2 regions of the Mycobacterium sp. SMC-8 genome follow, and region 1 is predicted to be linked to the other one. Evidence: predicted binding sites of a transcription regulator. Region 1 holds the regulator's gene; the other holds the start of a gene.

The links. Region 1 encodes LexA, which represses DNA repair genes until DNA is damaged. Its sites were predicted from a motif close to CGAACANNTGTTCG; they were not measured.
Region 2: the regulator LexA is predicted to act here: its motif matches at 4,735-4,748, upstream of KXD97_RS31245 (DUF222 domain-containing protein).

What each region holds. Positions count from the first base shown of each region.
Region 1 is NZ_CP079865.1:4,035,392-4,047,031, reverse strand. It holds gene KXD97_RS19605 (metal-dependent transcriptional regulator) at 1-205, shown strand, start outside; gene KXD97_RS19600 (DUF4192 domain-containing protein) at 229-1,278, opposite strand; gene KXD97_RS19595 (serine protease) at 1,375-2,133, opposite strand; gene KXD97_RS19590 (proteasome assembly chaperone family protein) at 2,359-3,348, shown strand; gene KXD97_RS19585 (alpha/beta fold hydrolase) at 3,390-4,412, shown strand; gene KXD97_RS19580 (PhzF family phenazine biosynthesis protein) at 4,448-5,134, shown strand; gene nrdR (transcriptional regulator NrdR) at 5,139-5,603, opposite strand; gene KXD97_RS19570 (LysM peptidoglycan-binding domain-containing protein) at 5,781-6,251, opposite strand; gene lexA (transcriptional repressor LexA) at 6,498-7,184, shown strand; gene KXD97_RS19560 (LGFP repeat-containing protein) at 7,198-9,294, opposite strand; gene KXD97_RS19555 (acyl-CoA dehydrogenase family protein) at 9,467-10,642, opposite strand; gene KXD97_RS19550 (molybdopterin-dependent oxidoreductase) at 10,746-11,640, shown strand, end outside.
Region 2 is NZ_CP079865.1:6,504,793-6,516,432, reverse strand. It holds gene KXD97_RS31275 (hypothetical protein) at 1-135, opposite strand, end outside; gene KXD97_RS31270 (guanylate cyclase) at 247-924, opposite strand; gene KXD97_RS31265 (hypothetical protein) at 967-1,128, shown strand; gene KXD97_RS31260 (adenylate/guanylate cyclase domain-containing protein) at 1,095-1,895, opposite strand; gene KXD97_RS31255 (hypothetical protein) at 1,921-2,853, shown strand; gene KXD97_RS31250 (limonene-1,2-epoxide hydrolase family protein) at 2,850-3,224, opposite strand; gene KXD97_RS31245 (DUF222 domain-containing protein) at 3,279-4,730, opposite strand; gene KXD97_RS31240 (aminotransferase) at 4,894-7,824, opposite strand; gene KXD97_RS31235 (alpha/beta fold hydrolase) at 7,853-8,725, opposite strand; gene KXD97_RS31230 (TetR/AcrR family transcriptional regulator) at 8,832-9,431, shown strand; gene KXD97_RS31225 (VOC family protein) at 9,510-9,983, shown strand; gene KXD97_RS31220 (ABC transporter permease) at 10,161-10,928, shown strand; gene KXD97_RS31215 (ABC transporter permease) at 10,925-11,640, shown strand, end outside.

The DNA of each region.
Region 1 (11,640 bases):
GGCCGTGGTCGTGCGACAGCTGACCGAACACGTTCAAGGCGACGCCGACCTGATTGCCCGCCTCAAGGACGCCGGTGTCGTCCCGAACGCCCGGGTGACGGTCGAGGTCAAGGACCACGGCGGCGTCATGATCGTCATTCCCGGTCACGAGCAGGTCGAACTGCCGCACGAGATGGCACACGCCGTCAAGGTGGAGAAGGTCTGACCAAGAGCGGCCTCGCGTACTACCTAGCCGGCCCTGCGACCGGACGACCGCCGCGGCGGCAGCCGCACGCCGAGCTGCTTCGCCAACCGGTAACCCGTCTGGGCGAGTTCCCGAATCTGTTCAGGCCGCATCCCCGACTGCAGTGCCTGATCCAGCATGCCCGCCATCCTGTGCGCCGGATCGGCCCGCAGTGCCTGGTCGAGCGAGATACCGGCCAGCGGACCGTCACCGCGTGCGTACGCCGAGAAGGCGAGCAGCACCAGGGCTTCGACCCGCCACGGCTCGGGAAGGCACCGTGCGAGCTCGGCCCACAGCGCCTCGGCGGCGCCGGCGCCGGCGCCGACCGCCAGCGCGTAGAGCGTGTCCCGCACCCGGGTGTCGGTGAGCGCCCACGCCAACCGCACCTTGTCTGCGTCGGCAAGCCGACCATCACCCTTGATCTGCTCAGCGCACGCCAACGCGTGCTCGATGTCACCGCGGGCCTCCGCCCCCGGCCGGGATGGCTCCGGCGCGCCGGCGAGTTCGATTGCGCGGCCGAGGGTCGCGGCGCGTGCGGGGTCTGCCGTCGCGACCACGGCGACCAGTTCCTCGCGGCGCCGATAGAGGCGGCGCCCGTCGAGCACCGCGGCCACGGCTGTCGGTGACGCAGTCGGGTCCTCGACAACACCAGAGTTGCCGCAGCCGTCCGCGCAGTACCACCGCGCACCCGCGGCGATCTCGGAGACGACGTGGGTGGCGATCAAATCGACACCATGGAAGTCGAGCTCACTCCCGAGTTCCTCGGACAGCGTGCGGTACCCCTCGGCGCACATCGGGCAGCACGCGCCCTCCGCGTCGACGATCACCGCCACCGCTGCGTCGGCACCCGAGGACGCCGCCAGCTCGGCCAACCGATACAGCTGGTCGGGCGGTCGCTCCCCCAGGTCGGCGCGGAGGACGGCGCCCAAATCGCCGCCGCTGATGGTGGTCAGAACGAGCGATTTCACCGGGATGAAGCCGAGGACGGCAGGCAGTGCCGCGATGAGGGCACCGGGACGGTCGAGCGAGGGATCGGGGCGAGGTGTTGAGGCCATGTGGCCAACCTCGCAACCGGCCCCGACGCCGATCGGGCGAAGACGTCCCGGCGGCACGCAACTGTGGATGAAATCGGATCTGGGGATGAATCGCGCTTAAGGGCAGCCGTCGTCGAACGGAGCGGACACCTCGTCTCCGGGCCCCCCGGCCTGCGCGCGTGCCACGAGCTCCGCGAGTCGCTGGTCGAAGGGCGGAGAGAACGACACCTCGTCGGCGCATCCACCGCCGTCCAGACCACCGATCAGACCGGTCACCGTCCCCCCGGAGATCCAGGGGGCGCCGGAGAAACCGTTGACCACCCCATCGCAGTGCAGGGTCGGGAAACCTTGCCGTTCCGGCACGGCCGGGGCCCGGCAGACCTGCGGACCACCGGCACCCGACGGATACCCGATGACCGTCACCTCCTTCCCCGGGCCGGGTGCTGCCCCGACGTCCAGTCCGTCGCCTGCCACCGACGCCAGCGGCACGCCGTCGTCGCGGCTGACCCGTGCGACCGCGTAGTCCGCGGCGGGGTCACGGCCGTCCAACCAACGGGTGTCGAAGAAGACCGCGTCGATCTGCCACCCGTCGCGCGCAGTGGGGCCCGCGCCGTAGCCCGGGACGAAAACCGCGTCGTCACCATCGGACAAGCAGTGCGCCGCGGTCAGGATCAGATCACCGGCGGGTGACCTCAGCACTGAACCCGTGCACGTGTGCAACTCCGAACCGTCGACGAACACCGCTCCCACCCGCGGATCCGGCGACACCGGTCCCGCCGACGGCCGTACGCCGGTGGACGGCCGGTACTCCGGGGCCGAGCATGAGGTGAGCAGCACCGCTGCCGCGACCACCAGCGCGGACTTCACGTCGACCATTCCTCCGATCTTCCCTCACAGGGACGTCACCGGCGTTTCCGCGACCCACACCCGGGGTAGATCGCCGGGCACCGTGCCGGAATGTCACGTCGGCGTGTTCGCGCTCGAACAAATGGGTGACGTCACGTGGCCCCGCGCGGCGGCGCCGGACACGTGCGAGACACTTGGTGTTCACGGTTCACCCGCATCACCCGTTGTGGTCACCGAGGCGAGGAGGCGAGGCAGATGGCTGACGATGAGCACGACCCCGGCCAGCAGTATCAGCCGGAGCAGACCGGCATGTACGAGCTCGAGTTCCCGTCCCCGCAGCTGTCCTCACCCGACGGTCGCGGTCCGGTGCTGATCCATGCGCTGGAAGGGTTTTCAGATGCCGGGCATGCGATCAGATTGTCTGTCCAGCACCTCAAGGACACGCTCGACACCGAACTGGTGGCGTCGTTCGCCATCGACGAACTGCTCGACTACCGGTCCCGCCGCCCGCTGATGACGTTCAAGACCGACCACTTCGCCCATTACGACGAGCCGGAACTGAATTTGTACGCGCTACACGACAGCGTCGGGACCCCGTTCCTGCTGCTCGCGGGTCTGGAACCCGATCTGCGCTGGGAACGGTTCATCACCGCGGTGCGACTGCTGTCCGAGCGACTCGGGGTGCGCAGGGTGATCGGACTGGGCTCCATCCCGATGGCGGTTCCGCACACCCGTCCGATGACGCTGACCGCGCACTCCAACGACAAGGAACTGATCGGCGAGCATCAGCCGTGGGTGGGCGAGGTCCAAGTGCCCGGAAGTGCCTCCAACCTGTTGGAGTACCGGATGGCCCAGCACGGCTACGAGGTGGTCGGGTTCACGGTGCACGTCCCGCACTACCTGGCACAGACCGACTATCCGTCGGCGGCCGAGACCCTGATCTCCGAAGTGGCAAGGAACGGCTTGCTGCAGATTCCCACCGCGAAGCTGACCCAGGCCGCCGCGGAGGTGTTCGACAAGATCAACGAGCAGGTCGCCGCGAGCGCCGAGGTCGCTCAAGTGGTGGAGGCCCTGGAGCGACAGTACGATGCCTTCGTCGCCGCTCAGGAGAACCGGTCCCTCTTGGCGCGGGACGAGGATCTGCCGAGCGGGGAGGAACTCGGTGCCGAGTTCGAGCGGTTCCTCGCTGAACAGGCCGGTGAGAAGAAGCGGAAGGACAGGGACGACCCGCGGGAGGGCCTGTAATTCCGCCTGCTGCCAGCCGTCCCGACAACGAAGTGGGCTACATGACCGACCGCAAGCCCCACCTGCGCCCGGTGCGTGAGATCACCCCGACGCTGAAGTTCTGCACGATCCACGGCTACCGGCGGGCCTTTCGAGTAGCCGGTTCCGGACCGGCGATCCTGTTGATCCACGGTATCGGCGACAACTCCACCACATGGAGCACCGTGCAGACCCAACTGGCGCAACGGTTCACCGTGATCGCCCCCGATCTCCTGGGGCACGGCAAGTCGGACAAGCCACGGGCCGACTATTCGGTCGCGGCCTATGCCAACGGCATGCGCGACCTGCTCTCCGTGCTCGACATCGACAGCGTCACGGTGATCGGGCACTCCCTCGGCGGCGGGGTGGCGATGCAGTTCGCCTACCAGTTTCCGCAGTTGGTCAACCGTCTGATACTGGTCGGCGCCGGCGGCGTGACCAAAGACGTCAACATCGCGCTGCGCATCGCCTCGATGCCGATGGGCAGCGAAGCGCTGTCCCTGTTACGTCTTCCGCTGGCGCTGCCCGTGCTCCAGGCGCTGGGCCGCGTCAGCGGGACGGTACTCGGATCCACGGGGGTGGGGCGCGACATTCCCCACATGCTGCGCATCCTGGCCGACCTGCCCGAACCGACCGCCTCATCGGCCTTCGCCCGCACGCTGAGGGCGGTGGTGGACTGGCGCGGCCAGGTGGTCACGATGCTCGACCGCTGTTATCTGACGCAATCGGTTCCCGTGCAATTGATCTGGGGTGACCTCGATGCCGTCATCCCCGTCAGTCACGCGGAGCTGGCGCACGCCGCCATGCCGGGTTCCCGGCTCGAGATCTTCCGCGGCTCAGGCCACTTCCCGTTTCACGACGACCCGGACCGCTTCGTCGAGCTCGTCGAGAAGTTCATCGACACCACCGAACCGGCCGTGTACGACCAGGAGTATCTGCGCAGCCTGCTCCGCACCGGCGTCGAGGAGGGCACCATCTCCGGCCCGGTCGACACCCGGGTGGCGGTGCTCGACGCGATGGGTGGCGACGAACGCTCGGCAACCTGACCGGTCGGCGTCGCCGAGCACGTAGCATCGGGCTCATGGCCATCGAAGTGACAGTGCTGCGCGTTTTCACCGACAAGGACGGACATTTCGGGAACCCGCTCGGTGTGGTCGACGCCGCTACCGTGGACCCGGCCGACCGGCAACGCATCGCCACCGAATTGGGATACAGCGAAACGATTTTCGTCTCGCTTCCGCGAGAGGGCACCCACAGCGCCCAAGCCCACATCCACACCCCCACCACCGAATTGCCGTTCGCCGGGCATCCGATAGTGGGTGCGTCGTGGTGGCTGAGAGACCGCGGCATGCCGATAAAGACACTCCAGGTACCGGCAGGGATCGTCCAGGTCAGCTACGGCCACGACCTGACCTCGGCTAGTGCTCGCGCGCAATGGGCTCCGGTGTTCTCGATCCACGACGTGGCCTCGCTCGAAGAGCTCGCGGCCGCCGATCCCGACGACTACGCCGACGAGTCCGAGCACTACCTGTGGACGTGGCTGGACGAGGCCGCAGGCACCATCCGCTCGCGCATGTTCGCGCCGTACCTGGGGATTCGCGAGGATGAGGCGACCGGCGCGGCTGCGGTGCGCATCACCGAGCATCTGAGCCGAGACCTGACGATCGTCCAGGGCGAGGGGTCGATCATCGAGACGAAATGGAGCCCCGAAGGCTGGGTGCAGGTCGCCGGCCGGGTGGTCGACGATGGACAGCGCCAACTGGAGTGACGCCTCAGCTCTGGGCCGTGACCTTCCGATGGGCACGCAGCGCCTGTATCTCGCGCTCGAAATCCTCGGCTGACGAGAACGAGCGGTACACCGAGGCGAATCTCAGGTAGGCCACTTCGTCGAGCTCTCGGAGCGGACCCAGGATCGCCAAGCCCACCTCATGGCTGGGCACCTCCGGCGAGCCGGTGGCCCGGACCGCGTCCTCCACCTGCTGAGCAAGATGATTCAGCGCGTCGTCGTCGACCTGCCGGCCCTGGCACGACCGCCGCACCCCGCGGATGACCTTCTCGCGACTGAACGGCTCGGTCACGCCACTGCGTTTGACCACAGCGAGTACCGCCGTCTCCACCGTGGTGAACCTGCGTCCACACTCGGGGCACGACCGGCGCCTGCGGATCGCCTGACCCTCATCGGTCTCTCGGGAATCGACGACCCGGGAATCGGGGTGCCGGCAGAAAGGACAGTGCATCACCGCTCCTTCGCCGCTCCGACAGTCAATCGCTTCGAACGCCATTGAGCGTACCTGCGTGGAACACGGGCGGCTCATGGCCGGACCCCATGGGGTGTATCTCATCGGGCCCCGTCCTCACAGAGCTCGGGCAGCACGGGCGATCAGATCCCGGCTGCGATCAGACGACGGGTGCGATCAGACGACGGGTGCGATCAGGGTCTGACCTGCGGCCAACGCCGCCGACTCGAGTTTGTTGAGCTCCCGGATCCGATCGACCACGTCGGCGACCGGGACGCCGGGAGCGACGCGCTGCGCGACCTGGTGCAGGGACTCGCCACTGTGCACCTGCACCACGGCGAGCCGTCCGGGGACCTCGGCCGTGCCGGCGGCCAGACTGCCGAACTGCCCGACCAGGCCCAGCCACAGCGTGATCGCGCCGGCGACCAGCGCCAGCAATACGGTGGTAGCCGGCGTGACCGGGCGGCGCCGGTGCGGCGCACGCGACATCAGCACGCCGGTCCCCCGGTGTCGCACCGGCGCAGCGCCGGGCCATCGGGACGGAGACCGCCGGCCCGGCCGCGCCGGCCGGACCCGGCCCGCGGTCACCTGCAGGCGCGGTGCCCGCTCGAACTCGTTCCATGTCGCGCGGTCGTCGAGAATGGTCATCAGTTCGCCTTTCGATCCGAGAAGTGTTTCGCTCTTGTGTTCGAACGATAGTCGATCATCTGTTCGATGAATAGAACGCGTGATCGAACTGTTGCGAACGCTAACCGAAGGCACCGACACGTCCGGGTCGTCGCCTCCAGGGCATCACCGGAGAGCCTCCGCGGGATCCCGGCCTCGGCCGCCGGCATGCGACACGCCTCGAACACATGTTTGATTATCGGCCGTGACCGGGCTACATTCGGGCACATGAGCGACGACAGCAATGACAGCACCGGCGGCCGCGGCCGCGATTCGGGTCTGACCGAGCGTCAGCGAACGATCCTCGAAGTCATCCGTGCGTCCGTGACCACCCGCGGCTACCCTCCCAGCATCCGGGAGATCGGTGACGCGGTCGGATTGACGTCCACGTCGTCGGTGGCCCACCAGTTGCGCACGCTGGAGCGCAAGGGGTATCTGCGCCGCGATCCCAACCGGCCGCGGGCGGTCGACGTCCGCGGGGCCGACGACAACGCCACACCGGTCGTCGGGACGGACGTCGCCGGTTCGGATTCGCTACCCGAACCCACGTTCGTGCCTGTGCTCGGCCGCATCGCCGCCGGTGGACCGATCCTGGCCGAGGAGGCCGTCGAGGACGTCTTCCCACTGCCCCGTGAGCTGGTCGGCGAGGGTTCGCTGTTCCTGCTCAAGGTTGTCGGAGAGTCCATGATCGACGCGGCGATCTGCGATGGCGACTGGGTCGTGGTCAGACAGCAGAACGTCGCCGACAACGGCGACATCGTGGCGGCGATGATCGACGGCGAAGCCACCGTCAAGACGTTCAAACGCACCCGCGGTCAGGTCTGGCTGATGCCGCACAATCCAGCCTTCGACCCGATCCCGGGCAACGACGCCGTGGTGCTCGGCAAGGTCGTGACGGTCATCCGCAAGGTCTGACCGGTCGGACGGCCTACTCGCCGCGTACGAAGCCGTTCGTGAGCGCGATCTCCTCCGTGGCGAACCAGATCTCGACGGGGGCGTCGTGATAGTCGCCGCTGTCCGGCGTCCAGTACAGGCCAGATTTGGTGTCGGCCTTGATCGGATAGCCCTCGGGGATCTCGCCCGGGTCGTCGAAGGGCATGTGCAGTGCGGTGCCCAGCGGCAGCGGCTCGTCGACGTCGATGCGCGCGTGACGTCCGGTGTCGGCCATGGGATCGCGCGCCGGTGGTGCCGCGGCGACGTTGACAGGTTCGTCGGCAGGTGCGATGACCGGCTCACCGACCGACGCGATGAGCGGCTCGCGGTCGGCGTCCAACTCTGTCTGCTCGGCCACGATGTCGTGCGCGTCGCCACGGCCGCCGTCGACCACATCGTGCGAGGGTGCTTCGGCCTCGGGTGTCAGCACCCGTGTCGGCGCGGTGTCGACGGCGTCGGGATCCTCCTGCGCGTCGCCGGAGTCGGCGGCCGGCCCGTGCTCGTTCTGATCTTCGCCGGGTTGCGCCCCCCAGAAGCCCTGCACGTCCGACCGGAAATCCTCGCTCGACGCCGGCGCCGCCGAGCCCAGCGATCCCAGACCCTCGCGGGCGTACCGGTCCCCGAACAGTTCGTCCTCCCGGCCGTCCTCGTGGGCCTGCGCGCCGGCACCCGACGGTACCGGCTCATAGGCGTGGCCGTCCGGGGCGCCCAGACGGCCGAGCAGGTCGTCGTCGCGGCGACGACCACGGGTGCGCAGCACCGCGAAGCCGACCAGAGCGGCCAACAGCACAAGCGGGACGATGGCCAGCAGCCACCACCAGGTCCACTTCAGCCCGGAGCTCTCGCTGTTCTCCGAGGGCTGCGATGTCGGCGGCGGTGCCTGCGGGGCCTGGGCGCCGGGCACCTCCAGACCGACCAGTTGCGGAGCCAGACCGGCGGGTTCGGTGCTGAACTTCTGCGTTGTGGTATCCCACGAGATCGCGCCACCGGCGAACCGCTGGGTGATCACATCACCGGTCTGCGTCTGATCGGCGACCGGCGCGCCAAGCTCCCCGGTCGCACCGCCGAGCTTGTTCCACGCCGCGTTCATGGCGCCGCGCACGATCACCGCGCCGTGGTCGGGCGTCCAGAAGATCACCGGCTTGTCGTCCGCGGCGAAGGCGCTGATGCGACTCGCCGGCGCCAGTCCGCCGTTCTGCTCGCTGGTGATCGGGAAACCCAGATCACCTTCTGGACCGCCGACGCTCTCGTACTTCTCCAGCACCTGGCCGGTGACGACGTTGGCTCCGGTCTGCGGGCTGTAGAAGATCTTGCCGTTGACGAAGTCCTGGCCCATACCGTCGGAGCCGATCTGGTACGGCTCACCCTCGGCAGCTCCGAGCGGGCCGAGGGCGCCGCCCGCGGCGCGGCGTGCGGCGTTGATCGCCGCGACCGGGTCGTCGGCAATGACGAGGTCGCCGAGCTGGCCGGCCAGCTCGGGCGGCACCGTGGTGAACTTCTTGGCGCTGGAGTCATACGACAGCTCGCCACCGGTGAACTTCTGACTCACTACGGAACCGTTGTAGGTCTCGTCCTCGGAGGGCACGCCGAGCACGCCGGAGGAACCGCCGAGCCTGTCCCACGCGGCGTTGATCGGTCCGCGGACCACCCTCGCGCCGGTTGCCGGCGTCCAGAAGATCACCGGTTTGTCCGACGCACTGAACGTGCTGTTGCGGCTCTCGGGTGCGCGACCCGGGCCTTCGTCGATGGTCGGGAATCCCAGGTCGCTGTCGGCAGGCCCACCCAGCGACTCGTATTTCTCCAGGATGGCACCCTGCATGAAGTGCGCACCGGTGGCCGGGGTGAAGAACATCTTGCCCGCCGCGAAGTTCTGAGCGAAGCCGTCACCGGCCGGATACACGTCACCCGATTTCGGACCCAACGGCCCTGTGTCGCCACCGCCGGCCTGCCAGGCCGCGGTGATCGCATCGTTTGCTTCGGCCTCGGGTTGCGCCGCCGCGGACGGGGCCAGCAGGAGCGCGGTGGCGACCCCCAGCAGCCCGACCGTCAGACGACCGACCAAACGTAGGCGCAGCATCGGCTGCCGGCTCATTCTTCCTCCCCGCGGTCGGCGACTGGTCCTCGTGCAAGCTCCACGCAAAATTCTGAGAAAGTTACCGCGTGCGTTCACTCTGCTTCAGTGGACGTCGATAACCAAGTCACCTCGCCGAATCCAGGCCAAGAATATGCCCGTCAGCTGCGCGCTGTCGCCGATCCGGCCCCCGTCAGACGCCCAGACTGCGTCCGATGATCTCCTTCATGATCTCGGTGGTACCGCCGTAGATCGTCTGCACGCGGGCGTCCAGGTACGCGCGGGCCACGTCGTACTCACGCATGTAGCCGTAGCCGCCGTGCAGCTGCAGGCAGCGGTCGATCAGGTGGACCTGCTTCTCGGTGGAGTACCACTTGGCCATCGCGGCCTGCTCGACGGTGAGCTTGTCCTCCAGATGCAGCTTGATGAACTCGTCGACCATCATGCGCACCACGGTGGCTTCGGTGGAAAGCTCGGCAAGGAGGAAACGGCTGTTCTGCTGGCTGCCGATCGGCTTGCCGAATGCCTTGCGCTCCTTGGCGTACTGCAGCGTCACGCCGAGCACGGCCTCCATCGCGGCGGCCGCCATGATCGCGATGCTGATCCGTTCCTGCGGCAGGTTCTGCATCAGGTAGATGAAGCCCTGCCCCTCCTCGCCGAGCAGGTTCTCCGCGGGCACCTTGACGTCGGTGAACGACAACTCCGCGGTGTCCTGTGCATCCAGGCCGATCTTGTCGAGTTTGCGGCCGCGCTCGAAACCCTCCATCCCGCGCTCGACCACGAGCAGCGAAAAGCCCAGGGCACCCTTGTCCGGGTCGGTCTGGGCCACCACGATGACCAGATCGGAGTGAATTCCGTTGGTGATGAACGTCTTGGCGCCGTTGAGGATGTAATGATCACCGTCTTTGACCGCGCGGGTCTTGATGCCCTGCAGATCGCTGCCGGTACCCGGTTCGGTCATGGCGATGGCAGAGATGAACTCGCCGCTGCAGAACTTCGGCAGCCACCGCTGCTTCTGCTCCTCGGTGGCCAGTCTGATCAGATACGGCGCCACCACGTCGTTGTGCAGGCTGAAGCCCAGCCCGCTGTAGCGGCCCGCGGTGATCTCCTCGGTGATGATCGTGTTGTAGCGGAAGTCGTCGACGCCGCCGCCGCCGTACTCCTCGGGCACCGCCATACCGAGGAAGCCCTGCTTGCCCGCCTCCAGCCACACGTCCCTGTCGACGAGCTTGTTCTTCTCCCACTCCTCGTGCTGTGGCGCGACGTGCCGTTCGAGGAAGGTGCGAAACGACTCCCTGAACATTTCGTGTTCGGGCTCGAACAGCGTGCGCTGGTAGGCGATGACTGGCGTGGCTTCGGGTGCGCCCATGACAACGTCTCCGTCGGGGTCGGTGCGGACAGTTGCCGCCAAGGTACCCCATCCAACCGGATGGTTGGTCGGACCTGCTGACCGCGCGGCGCGGCCTAGACTCATGGCCGTGGCCGCAGCTCAGACCAGCCTCACACATTGGGGAGCATTCCGGGCCACCGTGGCCGACGGCGACATCGCATCGGTGGCACCGCTTCCCGGTGACCGCGATCCTTCCCCGGCCCTGGGCAACCTGCCGGGCTCGATCCGGCACGCCTCCCGGGTCACCGCCCCGGCGATACGGCGCGGATGGCTCGACAACGGACCCGGTCCGAGTTCGCGCCGCGGCGCCGACGAGTTCGTCGCGGTGTCATGGGAGGAGCTCACCGAGCGTCTGGCCGATGAACTGCGCCGGATCGTCGACACCCACAGCAATGAGGCGATCTATGGCGGTTCCTACGGCTGGTCCAGCGCCGGGCGCTTTCATCATGCCCAGAGCCAGGTTCATCGATTCCTGAACTGCATTGGCGGATATACCTTTTCACGCCACTCCTACAGCCTGGGAGCGACGGGGGTGATCATGCCCCGCGTGGTCAGCACCCACGACGACCTGTTCAAGCGCTCCACCCAGTGGGACGTCATCGTCGAACACACCGATCTGCTGGTGTGTTTCGGCGGGATAGCGCTGAAGAACACCGGCGTCAATCACGGCGGCACCACCGAACACCCGGCCCGCGAGGCACTGAACCGGTTCCGGGACCGCGGCGGGCACCTCGTGTCGTTCTCGCCGTTGCGTGACGACGTCGACGACGAATGCCAGTGGTACGCACCGGTTCCGGGTACCGACGTCGCGATCATGCTGGCACTGGCCCACGTGCTGGCCACCGGGGGCCTGGCCGACCGCGAGTTTCTGTCCGCCTACTGCACCGGTTACGACCGGTTCGAGCGCTATCTGCTCGGCACCGATGACGGGATACCGAAATCGCCGCAGTGGGCCGCACCGATCTGCGGGCTGGACG
Region 2 (11,640 bases), 2.5 Mb from region 1:
GGTCAGCATGACGAACACGACCGCGAGCGTGGCGATCGATGCGACGACGATCGCGATGGCGGAGCTGCGTGCGCTGAACAGCCCCCTTCGGGGCGCGTCCTGTTCGGAGGCGGGGTGGTCGGTTGACGTCGGCATGCCGTGCTCCCTCGTCGCGTGCCGATAGTGCCGGGCCTCAGCAAATCACCGCCAGGTCGGCAGATGCGTGATATCGCTCGGCGTTTCGCCGGCCAGTGCACAGAGTCCGCGTCAGACGAGGACGGTGATCTCGTCGCCGAGCCGGTACCCGTCGGCCAACGGCAAGGTATCACCACTCCAGAACGACCCGGGATCGAACCAGTTCGAGTGCTTCTCGGTGTGCAGCAGGCCCATCTCCTCGTAGGTGATGGCAACCGTCTCGGCGCAGTAGGCGGTTTCCAGCCCGACAGTGGACTGCTCGGCCTTACGGCGCATCGCCGATTCACAAACCTTCTTGTGCACGAACGGGATACCGCGGGTGAAATCGCTCACCACCGGTAACCGGCCACGCATCCAGCGGCCCGTCAACCTGGCCGTCGACGGGAACGGTGTGCCGTCCATCCGCGCGATCACCCGCAGCATGCGGTCCTCCTGCTCCCGGGAGGCGTGCGGGGTGAGCTGACGCAACCAGCAGCGCTGCTGGTAGGAATGCGTCCAGCGTTCGACCGCCTGTCGCAGATCGTTGAGCTGGACGCCGCGGTGGTGAGTGCCGGTCCACAGGTCGAGCAGCTTGTCACCGAGTTCGGCGTGCCAGATCAGCGGAGGCAGATCGTCGATCGCGACGGTCATCCCGACGTGGTTCACCGGGCTGTTGGTCATCGACTGGATGGCCCGGTCAGGACCCGAGCGTCCCCGGAACAACCAGATGTCGCCGGTGCGGGTTTCATCGAGCGCGCGCTCCAGCGACACCGTGCTTGGATTCACCCCCGCAGCTTATGCAGACTGATGGTCATGCGCGGGATCTGGAAGTGGGTGGGACTGGCCGGTGTCGCCGGCGTCGTGGCGGGTGGCGTTCTGGTCGCGCGTGATCAGCGGCGCCGCAACGCCTACACCCCCGACGACATCCGCGCCCGGCTCCATCAGCGGCTCGCCGAAGCCGAACGCACCGAGTAGAGCGAGTGGGATCCGGAGAATCCCTTCAGCTGCGCATCCCGTTGCCCGTCGACGACGATGTCGTCGCAGTCGGTCACCGCGTCGCGCACCGCGCTGCTGACCAGGACTTCGCCGCCTTCGGCCTGAGCCGCCACCCGCGCCGCCATCGCCACGTTGCGGCCGAACAGGTCGTCACCGCGGCGCACCGACTTCCCCGTGTGAATGCCGATCCGGACGCGGATATCGTTGGGCCGCTTGGTCAGTGACTGCTGGATGGCAAGACCGCACCGGACGGCCTGCTCCGGTCGGGCGAATGCGACCATGAACCCGTCGCCTTGACTCTTCACGACGTAACCGTCGTGTGCGTCGACGTGGCGGCGCACCGACTTGTCGTGCTTACCCAGCAACCGCACGAACGCGCGGTCGCCGATGCGCTCGTTGAGCGCGGTCGACTCCTCGATATCGGAGAACATCACTGCGACCCGGCCGTTGGGGGCCAGTCGCGCCAAGTCGGGACGTTCGACCTCGGCCCAGTCGGCGAGTTCCTCGATGGAGGAGCGCACCGCCGCGCCGAGACCGTCGCGACGCAGGATGTTGGCGGTCTGCCACACCGTCTTGACGGCCTTGGTGCCGCCGGTGACCAGCATCTGCCGGGCGTCCAGACGCTTGCGCAACTCCTCGGCTTCCTCGCGCGCGGCGTTGAGGCGCCGGGTCTGCACCAGCAGGGCCACCGCCAGCCCGGCGGCCAGCGCCGCGGCCAGGCACAGCGCGATCAGCGTTCCGGTCACGGCTCCAGTATTGGATGCTGGGGGCGTGACCATCGCCGAGGCCCCCTATTACGAGAGCCGGTTCGTGCGCGCGAACGATCCCGAGAGGGCCCGCGCGCTGTGGCTGCGTCACACCCTGCTGCTGCCCACCGAGGGGGAACCGGCCGCCGATGTGTGGGTCATGGTCTTCGACCCGGCCGGTCACCGGGCGGTCAAGCAGCAGTTCCCGCTGGAGGAGGCGGTGTTCACCGACGAGTGGACGACGCGGATCGCCTCGGCCTCGCTGGACCAGACCGTTGCCTGCGGTGGGCTGGCTGACGCGCGCTGGGATCTGAGGATCACCGCGAGCGGTCGGCAACCGGTACGGGTGCTGTCCGATCGTGCTTACCGGGCGCGGTTTCCGACGGCCAAGACGATGGTCCGTGATCCGCTGGCACGCTTCGACGGGCACGTCGACGTCGCGGGACGCCACGTCGAGGTGGACGGTTGGCGGGGAAGCGTCAACCACAACTGGGGGACCCGGCACACGCCCGCTTACGCGTACGGGCAGGTGTGCGGGTTCGACAACGCCCCGGAGTCGACGCTGGAGATCGTCACCGCGCGGGCGGCGCTGGGTCCCGTCCTGCTGCCGGGCGTGACATTGTTCGTGTTCCGTCATGACGGTCAGCAGTTCGCGGTGCGGTCGATCGCCGGGAGTATGCAGAGCCACGGGCGCTACACGCCGTTCACGTGGACCTTCGGTGCCAGGGTCGGTGAGCAGATGATCGAGGGCGAGATCACCACAGTGCCCACCGATGTCATCGGCCTGACCTACACCGACACCCATGGCGGCGTGAAGTACTGCTACAACTCGGCGATCGCGAGCTGTCGAATGCAGGTGGCGGGTAAGGCTTTCGAGCGCGCCGAGCTGGTCAGCGAGCGCGCGATGTTCGAAATCCTCACCGATGACCGGCTCGACTCGGTGCCGCTGCTGGCCTAGCTCCAGGCGGAGGTCACCGTCGCCATGTCGAAATAATCGCGCCAGGACGCGATCCGGCCGTCGACGATCTCGAACACCCCGGCCACCGGCAGCGGCAGTTCCCGGCCGTCCTTGAACCGCATCACGTCGGTGCGTTCATTGAACACCAGCCCGCCCGAACAGACCTGTCGGTGCACCTGGAAATCGATGCCGTCCACCATGCCGGTGAACTCGGCGATGAAAACCTTGATGGCATCGCGTCCGACCGCTGGTTCCATCGGGATATTGTGGTAGACACCGTCTTCGGTGAAGTAGGCGGCCAATTCCTCGGGATCGGGGTCGGCCCACTTGGCGCAGAACTCGGTCACCAGGTCGTTGGGGGTGCGTGTCATCGTTTGATGAAACCCAGCGACGGCGCATAAAGCAACCCCTCTCATGCGGCGGCGTTACGGGCCTTGGTCGTCTTCGGGGAGTAGGTAGCGTTCGGGGTGGTGGTAGCCGTTGATGCGGTGTTGGCCGGCCTCGAGTTCGGGCGGTGGGTGCCATTCGGTCTGGTTCTTGGCGTTTTTGGTGGTGGTCCAGCCGGTGTTCTCGATCATGCGGTTGTGCGGTCCGCAGGCGAAGGTCAGATCGTCGATGTTGGTCTGTCCGTCGTCTTTCCAGCCGGTGACGGCATGGTGGACCTGGGCCCAGGAGCCGGGCACGGTGCAGCCGGGCCGGGTGCAGCCGCGGTCGCGGGCATGCAGGACCAGCCGCTGGGCGGCGTTGGCGAACCGTTGGGCCCGACCCAGGTACAGGCTTTGACCGGTGTGCTCGTCGAAGACATACAGATAGTGATGGGCCTGGGCGGCCATGCGGATCAGGTCGGGCATCGGTAGCAGTGATCCGCCGCCGGTGACCGCCACCCCGGCCCCCTTTTCGAGGTCTTGCAGAGTGGTCGAGACGATCACCGTCACCGGGAGGCCGTTATGGCTGCCCAGCCGGCCGGATTCGAGCAGCCTGCGTCCGACGGCCAGGAACGCATCATGGTTGCGCTGAGCCTGGGTGCGGGTATCGCGCCCACCATCATCGCGGTCGGGCTCAGCGTGCCGATCAGCACCCGGCGCCGCATCCTCGTTGGGCGCCTGCTCGGCCTCGTCGCCGGCCGGGTTCTCGGGGTCACCGCCGGGCGGCGGGCTGTCACCTGCCGCGGGGTCGTCGGGGAGATTGGCGCCTGGGGCGGCTTCTTTGGCGAAGATCGCCTGCCAGATCGCCAGCGCTTCGGGGCTGAGCACCCCGCAGATCTTGGCCGTGCCGTCGGGACGCTGCTTGCTGATCGTGATGCCACACTTTTCGGCCAGCTCCTTGTCGGAGGGTTCGACGCCGTCCTGGTCGATCATCGTCAACAGCACCCGCGCGGCTTCGGTCAGGTTCTCCGGATCCAATCCCGCCCCGGCCCACGCCAGGTGCCGGTCGGCCTCGGCGCGGGTGCCGACATCGACCCAGGACGGCAGCTTACGGTGGAAATTCGCGATCACCGCGACATGCTCCTCATCCAGCAAGCCCCGAGCCTGGGCTGCGGCGGTGGCCTCCCACAGCGGCGGCAACGGCTGTCCGGTCATGGCCCGGCGCGGCCCCAACGTCTTGGCGCGGGCGAGCCGGCGCGCGGCTTCAGCACCGCTGACCCGCAGGGTCGTGGTCAGCATCTCTTTCCAGCTCGCCGCGCCCACCCGGGACGGTTCGGTCTCCTCTGTCAGCCGCGCCAGCACCTTGTGCTCCAGCGCCGGGACCGACCGCAGCACCCTGGTCAACTCGGTCAGCAGGCCGATCAGCTCGCGGTGGGAGAGCTCCTCGGCGGCCTTGGACAGCACGGCGACCTGCTCGACGATCGCCTCCACCGCCTCGGACACCAACTCCATGTATCGAACATTAATTCGAGGGTCCGACAACAAACCCGCCCGCGCACAACGCAAGTGACACACGAAACCACAGTGACCAAAGAAAATTCTGAGGCTCAACTCTGATGCTCATCGGGCCGGCTTCGGCGCCGGCGCGTCCGCGCCAGTCCATTGCCGGTGGGTGCTACCAGCCCTCGGTCAGCACCCGATCCAGGGTGTCGACGTAGAAGTCGGCGGCTTCGACGTCGATGCAGAGCGGCGGCTTGGTCTTGAGGATGTTCTGGTGGTCCCCGGTGGGCTGAATCACCACGCCGAGATCGAGCATCCGGTCGCAGATCGCTGCGGTCTCCTCGGTCGCCGGCGCCAGCGACTGCTCATCCCGGATCATCTCGACGCCTAGGTACAGCCCGAACCCATGCACGGTGCCGACGATCGGGTGACGATCGCGCAGCGCCTCCAGCCGGGCTTTGAGGTGTTCGCCGACGCGGCGGGCGTTGTCCTGTAAACCCTCGTCGCGCAACACGTTCAAGACGGTCAGACCGATCGCGCACGACAGCGGACTGCCGCCCGTCGACGAGAAGAAGTAGCCCTGGCTGGAGAACGCGTCGGCGACAGCGCGACTGGTGATCACCGCGCCGAGCGGATACCCGTTGCCGGTCGCCTTGGCCACCGCAACGATGTCGGGCACTGCGTCCTGTTGTTCGAAGCCCCAGAACCAGTTGCCCAGCCGGCCGTAGCCGACCTGCACCTCGTCGGAGATCGCCAGCCCGCCACCGGCCCGCACCGCGGCGTACACCCGCTGCAGGTAACCGTCCGGCAGCGCCATGCCGCCGGCGTTGCCGTATACGCTCTCGCAGATGAACGCCGCCGGCGCGCGCCCCGATGCGATGAGGTCTTCGATCTGAGCCACCGCCTCGGCGGTGTAGCGGAAAGCCTCAGTGCCGCGGAACTTGCCGCGGAAGCTGTTCGGCGATTCCACGGTGTGCACCCAATCCGGCCGGGTCGCAAGCGCATTCGGGTTGTCAGCGGTAGACGTCGACACCGCGTCGGTGCCGAATGTCCAGCCGTGATAGGCCTCGCGGACCGCGACCACGTCGCGACGGCCCGTCGCTGCCGTCGCCAGCCTGATCGCGAGATCGCTGGCCTCCGAACCCGAATTGACCAGGAACACCGTGTCCAGCGGGTCGGGCAGCAGCGCGGCCAGCCGCTCACTGAACTCGACAACAGCCTCGTAGTTGAACCGTGAATTCGTGTTCAGCTTGCGCAACTGGCGGGTGGCGGCATCTGCGATCCGCGGATGTGCGTGGCCCAGGACGGTCACGTTGTTGACCATGTCGAGATAACTACGGCCGGCGGTGGACATCAAATAGTGCCGACGGCCCCGCTCGATCTGCGGCGGTGTGCGGTAGTAGAACTCTTGAACCGGAGCGAAACTCGCGTCCCTGCGGGACAGCAGGTCCGCGGCGGCGCGGCCTGGCAGGGGTGCGAGGCCGAGTAGCGGTCGCGGATCCCGGGAGTGGGCCAGCCACCCCGCAGCGAGCTCGGCGCGCACGAACGCAGGGGCCGCCGGTGCACCGGCCGGGCGCACACTGACCTCGAACCGGTCGCGCGCACGCGAGGTGCCCACGAGCTCCCCGGCGGTGACGGCCCCGGTGGGCCCAGGAGTCACGCCGACCAGTGTCACCTCGAAATCTGTGCCGCGCAACGTGATCGATCCGGTGCTGTCGTGCAGCGCCTCGCCGTCCCACGGTGCTGCGACCGGCGTGTCGGCGGCAGTCCACACGCTGACGCCGGTGGCCACCACCTCCGGGCTGTCCTGGCTCAGTCTCGGTGCCCGGCACAGCATCGCCTCGCCGAAGCGCGTCACCACAACCGCGGCGCCCCGGTCAAGGGCGGCCTGCGCGGCGTTCTCGTCCGTGCCGGGACGGAGCGATCCAGCCGAGTCGAACGCGTCGTCGTACAGATCTGACGTCGTGGACAGATCGAGGCTCACGGCCGCCGACCGATCCACGCCGATGAGCTGCGCCTGGACCGCCACCGGGGGACGCGTCTCGGCCAATCCCAGGTCGGCCTTGATCTGCGCGGTCATCACGTCGACCGGGACGGAGGTGGCCAGCTCGAACATGCGACGCTCGCCGTCGGACTGCGCGGTGATGTAGTCGTTGTCCGGGTCGAGCGCTGCCTGCTGTGCTCCGCTCACGATCAGCACCGCGGTCCGCAACACGATCAGCGGCCAGAGCGCGTCGGCCTCGGCCGCCGACAGCGGACGTACGGCGTGGAAGGCCCTGATCGCTGGGAGTACAGAAACAACTTGGGCACCAACATGTCCCAGTACCGACGAGGCGGTGATGGCGAGCTCGGAGACCGCCCAGGTGTGGGACAGGTCGCCGAAGTCGATGACTCCGTCGGGGCGCACACGGGCGCCCTCGCGGGACACCACCACGTTCGCGTCGGTCAGGTCGATGTGGGCGGCCTGGCGCGGCAGCTTCTCATCGAGCGGGGTGATTCGCGCCCACGCCTCCCGCGCCGCTGCCAGCAGCCGGTCCCGCAGCGGCGCGTCGGCGACATGCGAGCTCAGCGTCTCCACCACATCCATGCCGAATCGCAGGTCCCACTGCAGGATCCGGTCCAGTCCGGGATGGGTGAACTGCGCCAGGGCCCGGCTCACGCGCCCGGCGACGTCGCCGAGACCGGCGACCGCCTCCGGGCTCAGGTACCCGGACTGTAGCAACGTCCCGCCCGGCAGGTAGCGCAGCAGCCGCACATACGCGGTGCCGTCTGCCAAATCCTCGACGGCCGTGCACTTCTGCCCGGCCTTGTTCTCCAACGGAACCGACACCCGCAGCGCCGGTTCGGCCTCCGCGATCAGCTGCGCGGCTTCGTCCTGTGCGGCCAGTTCCTCGGCTGTGAACGCCGGATTGGCGATCTTGAGGACGCCCACGATCTGACCGTCGTCGGCGTGGACGGTGAAATTCTTGTCCTGTTGGCTGCCCAGCGACTCCACACGCGCGGTGATGCCGTAGTGCGTGGACAGGATGTCGGCTGCCTGGGCCTCACTCACCTGCGGGGCGGGCAGCTCAGGCTGCTCCAGAAAGTTGAAGCCCCGAGCGCTCACTGGTGCACCATGCTCTTCGCCCGAGCGCTCATCGCAACACAAACTCTGTGACGACGTCCGAGAACGCGTCGTTGTCGTCCCCGGCTGCGGTGTGTCCGGCACCGGAGAGCTCGACGAACTCGGCAGCCGGGACCTTCGCCAGGAAGTCGTACACCGCTTCCTCGCTCACCACATCGGACAGTTTCCCGCGCACCAGCAGGATCGGGATCGTCAACTCGATCGCCGCCTGCTCGAGCAGCTCGACCCGCACGAACGGGTCCTCGTTCGGCTTGGTCAGAAACGCCGGATCCCAATGCCAGTACCACCGGCCGTTGCGACGCCGCAGATTCTTCTTGAGGCCTTCGGGGCTGCGGGGTTTCGTCCGGTGCGGCAGATACGCGGCCACCGCGTCGGCGGCCTGCTCCAGTGAGTCGAAGCCGTGAACGTGACTGAACATGAAATCGCGGATGCGGGCGCTGCCTTCCTTCTCGTAGCGCGGCACCACATCGACGAGGATCAACCGCGCCACGCGCCCGGCACCGGCCTGCCGGGCCGTCAGAATCCCGGTCAGGCCGCCCATGCTGGCGCCGATGAGCACGGTCGGCCGCCCGATCTGGTCGAGCACCGCGCAGGTGTCGGCACACAGCGACTCGACGGTGTAGTTCGCGTCGGGGGAGCGGTCGCTGTCACCGTGGCCGCGGCTGTCGAGCGCGACCACGTGCAAACCCTCACCGGCCAGGATCTTTCCGGTCTTCTTCCAGGAGAACCGGTTCTGCCCACCGCCGTGCAGCATGAGCACCGAGGGGCGGGTGGCGTCGAACCCGGCGGTCTCCGCAGGCTTGTTCCACTCGTCGGCCACAAGTGTCAGGTCTTCGGCGCCGCGGAAGGTGACGGTCCTTGGTTCGTTGCAGGTGGTGCTCACGGGCGTCCTCTCGGCTGGTCCCCGCGATCACGCTACTGCGCGGGCGGGTGGTTGCCGTCCCGGGGCCGGGTCAACCCTGCGGACAGTAATATTTACGGTTGTGACAATGGGGGGTCATCACGATGACGATCGACGGCGCATCATCACCGCCGCATACCGCTGCCTGGCAGAACCGCACTCCGGACCTGTTCCGGTGTCGGCGATCCTGCGTGGGGCCGGAGTGTCCAGCCGGGCGTTCTACCGGCATTTTCTGTCGAAGGACGACCTCTTCCTGGCGTTGCTGCAGCAGGAGTGCGAGGCGGTCGTCGCTGCGGTGGACGCGGTCGCCGACGCCGCGGTCGGCACACCGACCGACCAGCTCGCGGCGTGGATCGCCGCCGTGTTCGACCTCGTGGTGGACCCGCAGCAGCGACTGCAGCTGACCGTCATCGACTCCGAGGAGGTCCGAGCGGCCAGAGGCTACCGCGAGCTGAGGGAGCGCTTTCACGCCGACCGTGAGCGGTCGCTGTCGGAGATCCTGCGCCGTGGCCGGCATGACGGCTCTTTCCCGCTTACCGAACCCGAGATCGATGCCGTCGCGATCAATGCGGTGGTCAGCAGGGTGCTCGGCAACCAAAACAGCGACGATCCGCAGATCCGCAAGCAGGCCCAGGAGACGGTGCTGGATTTTGCGCTGCGGGCGGTCGGAGCCACCGGCCCACGGTGAATCGCGGCGCCCGCCGATGAGTGGCGGGGCGTCGCCGAGTCGGAACGGGCAGGACACTGTTCGACCGAAGGAGCTGCCATGCCCGCCATCACGCCGTCGCTGTGGTTCGACGACAACCTGGAGGAGGCGGTCGCGTTCTACACCGCGATCTTCCCGAACTCCGCCGTCGAGTCCGTCGCGCGCTACACCGACGCCGGCCCCGGGACTCCCGGCGAGGTGGTGACGGCGACGTTCACGCTCGACGGTCAGCGCTTCATCGCCATCAACGGCGGGCCGCAGTTCCCGTTCACCGAGGCCGTGTCGTTCACCGTCGCCTGCCGTGACCAGGACGAGGTCGATCACTACTGGGACCGGCTGGTCGACGGTGGCCAGGAATCGCAGTGCGGTTGGCTCAAGGACCGCTACGGGCTGAGCTGGCAGATCGTGCCGGACCGGCTCAGTGAATTGATCGGCGATCCGGATCCCGCGCGGGCGGCGGCGGCGACCAAGGCGATGCTGGGCATGCGCAGGATCGTGATCGCCGAGCTCGAAGGCGCCGTCCGGGGTATCTAGTCACGACGTATCCAGTCGGTCTCAGCTCGCCCGACGGCGTTCGTATTGCCAGCTCAGAATTTGTTGATATACGGTTCTGCGCGTCCTCGGCTGTGTAACCTCAGCCCCACCCGAATCGGGGCCAGGCCGGTTGTCGGAGGACCTATGGCTGAGGTGCACACGGGGAGGGGCGGATAGATGGTCGCTTCTGACGTGATCGCCAAGCCCGTGCGCGCTTTCGGCGGCTTCTTCTCGATGGCGCTGGACACCTTCGTGGCGATGTTCCAGCCGCCGTTTGCGTGGCGTGAGTTCATCTCCCAGGCCTGGTTCGTCGCTCGGGTGTCGATTGTGCCGACGCTGCTGCTGACGATTCCCTACACCGTGCTGCTCACCTTCATCACAACGATCCTGCTGACCGAGCTCGGCGCCGCGGACTTCTCCGGGACCGGAGCTGCGCTCGGCACCGTCCGCCAGATCGGGCCGATCGTGACCGTGTTGGTGGTCGCCGGCGCGGGGGCCACCGCGATGTGTGCCGATCTGGGCGCCCGCACCATCCGCGAGGAACTCGACGCACTGCGGGTGATGGGCATCAATCCCATTCAGGCCCTTGTGGTTCCCCGGGTGCTGGCCGCCATGGTCGTGTCGCTGGCGCTGTCGGCGACCGTGATCCTCGTCGGCCTGTCGGGGGCCTACTTCTTCGTCGTGTACATCCAGCACGTGTCGCCGGGCGCGTTCGCGGCGGGCCTGACGCTGATCATCGGTACCGCCGATGTGGTGATCGCGTTGATGAAGGCCGCGTTGTTCGGGCTCTCCGCCGGTCTGATCGCCTGCTACAAAGGGATTTCCGTGCGTGGCGGCCCGGCTGGGGTCGGCAACGCGGTGAACGAGACCGTGGTGTTCACCTTCATGGCGCTGTTCGCGATCAACATCGTCGCGACGGCCGTAGCGATCAAGATCACGCTATGACAGTCGCTCGGCCCCATTCCCAGTTCCCGTGGCTGAAAGGCCGGTTCCGCTCCGTCGCCGATCCCTGGATCGACATCGGGGTGCAGACGAAGTTCTACGGCCGCACATTGCGCTCCGTCGGCTACGTCTTCAGCCACTACAGCGTCGAGTTGATCCGGATCGTCGCCCAGATGGGGCTCGGGGCGGGGGCGCTCATCGTCATCGGCGGGACGGTCGCGATCGTCGGCTTCCTGACGGTCACCACCGGCGCGCTGGTGGCGGTGCAGGGCTACAGCGACTTCTCCGAACTCGGCGTCGAGGCGCTGACCGGCTTCGTGTCGGCCTACTTCAACGTTCGGCTGATCGCACCGGCCACCACCGCGATCGCGTTGTCGGCCACCATCGGCGCCGGCGCCACCGCACAACTGGGCGCCATGCGGATCAACGAGGAGATCGACGCGCTCGAGGTGATGGGCATCCGGTCCATCGCGTTCCTCGCCTCGACCAGGGTGGTCGCCGGCTTCCTCGTGGTGATCCCGCTGTACTGCGTGGGTGTGCTGATGGCGTTCTGGGCGGCGCGGTTCGGTACGACCGTGATCTACGGCCAGTCGACGGGCGTCTACGACCACTACTTCAAGACGTTCCTCAACCCCACCGACCTGATGTGGTCGTTCGGGCAGTGCATCGTGTTGTCGGTGATCATCATGCTCGTGCACACCTATTACGGCTACAC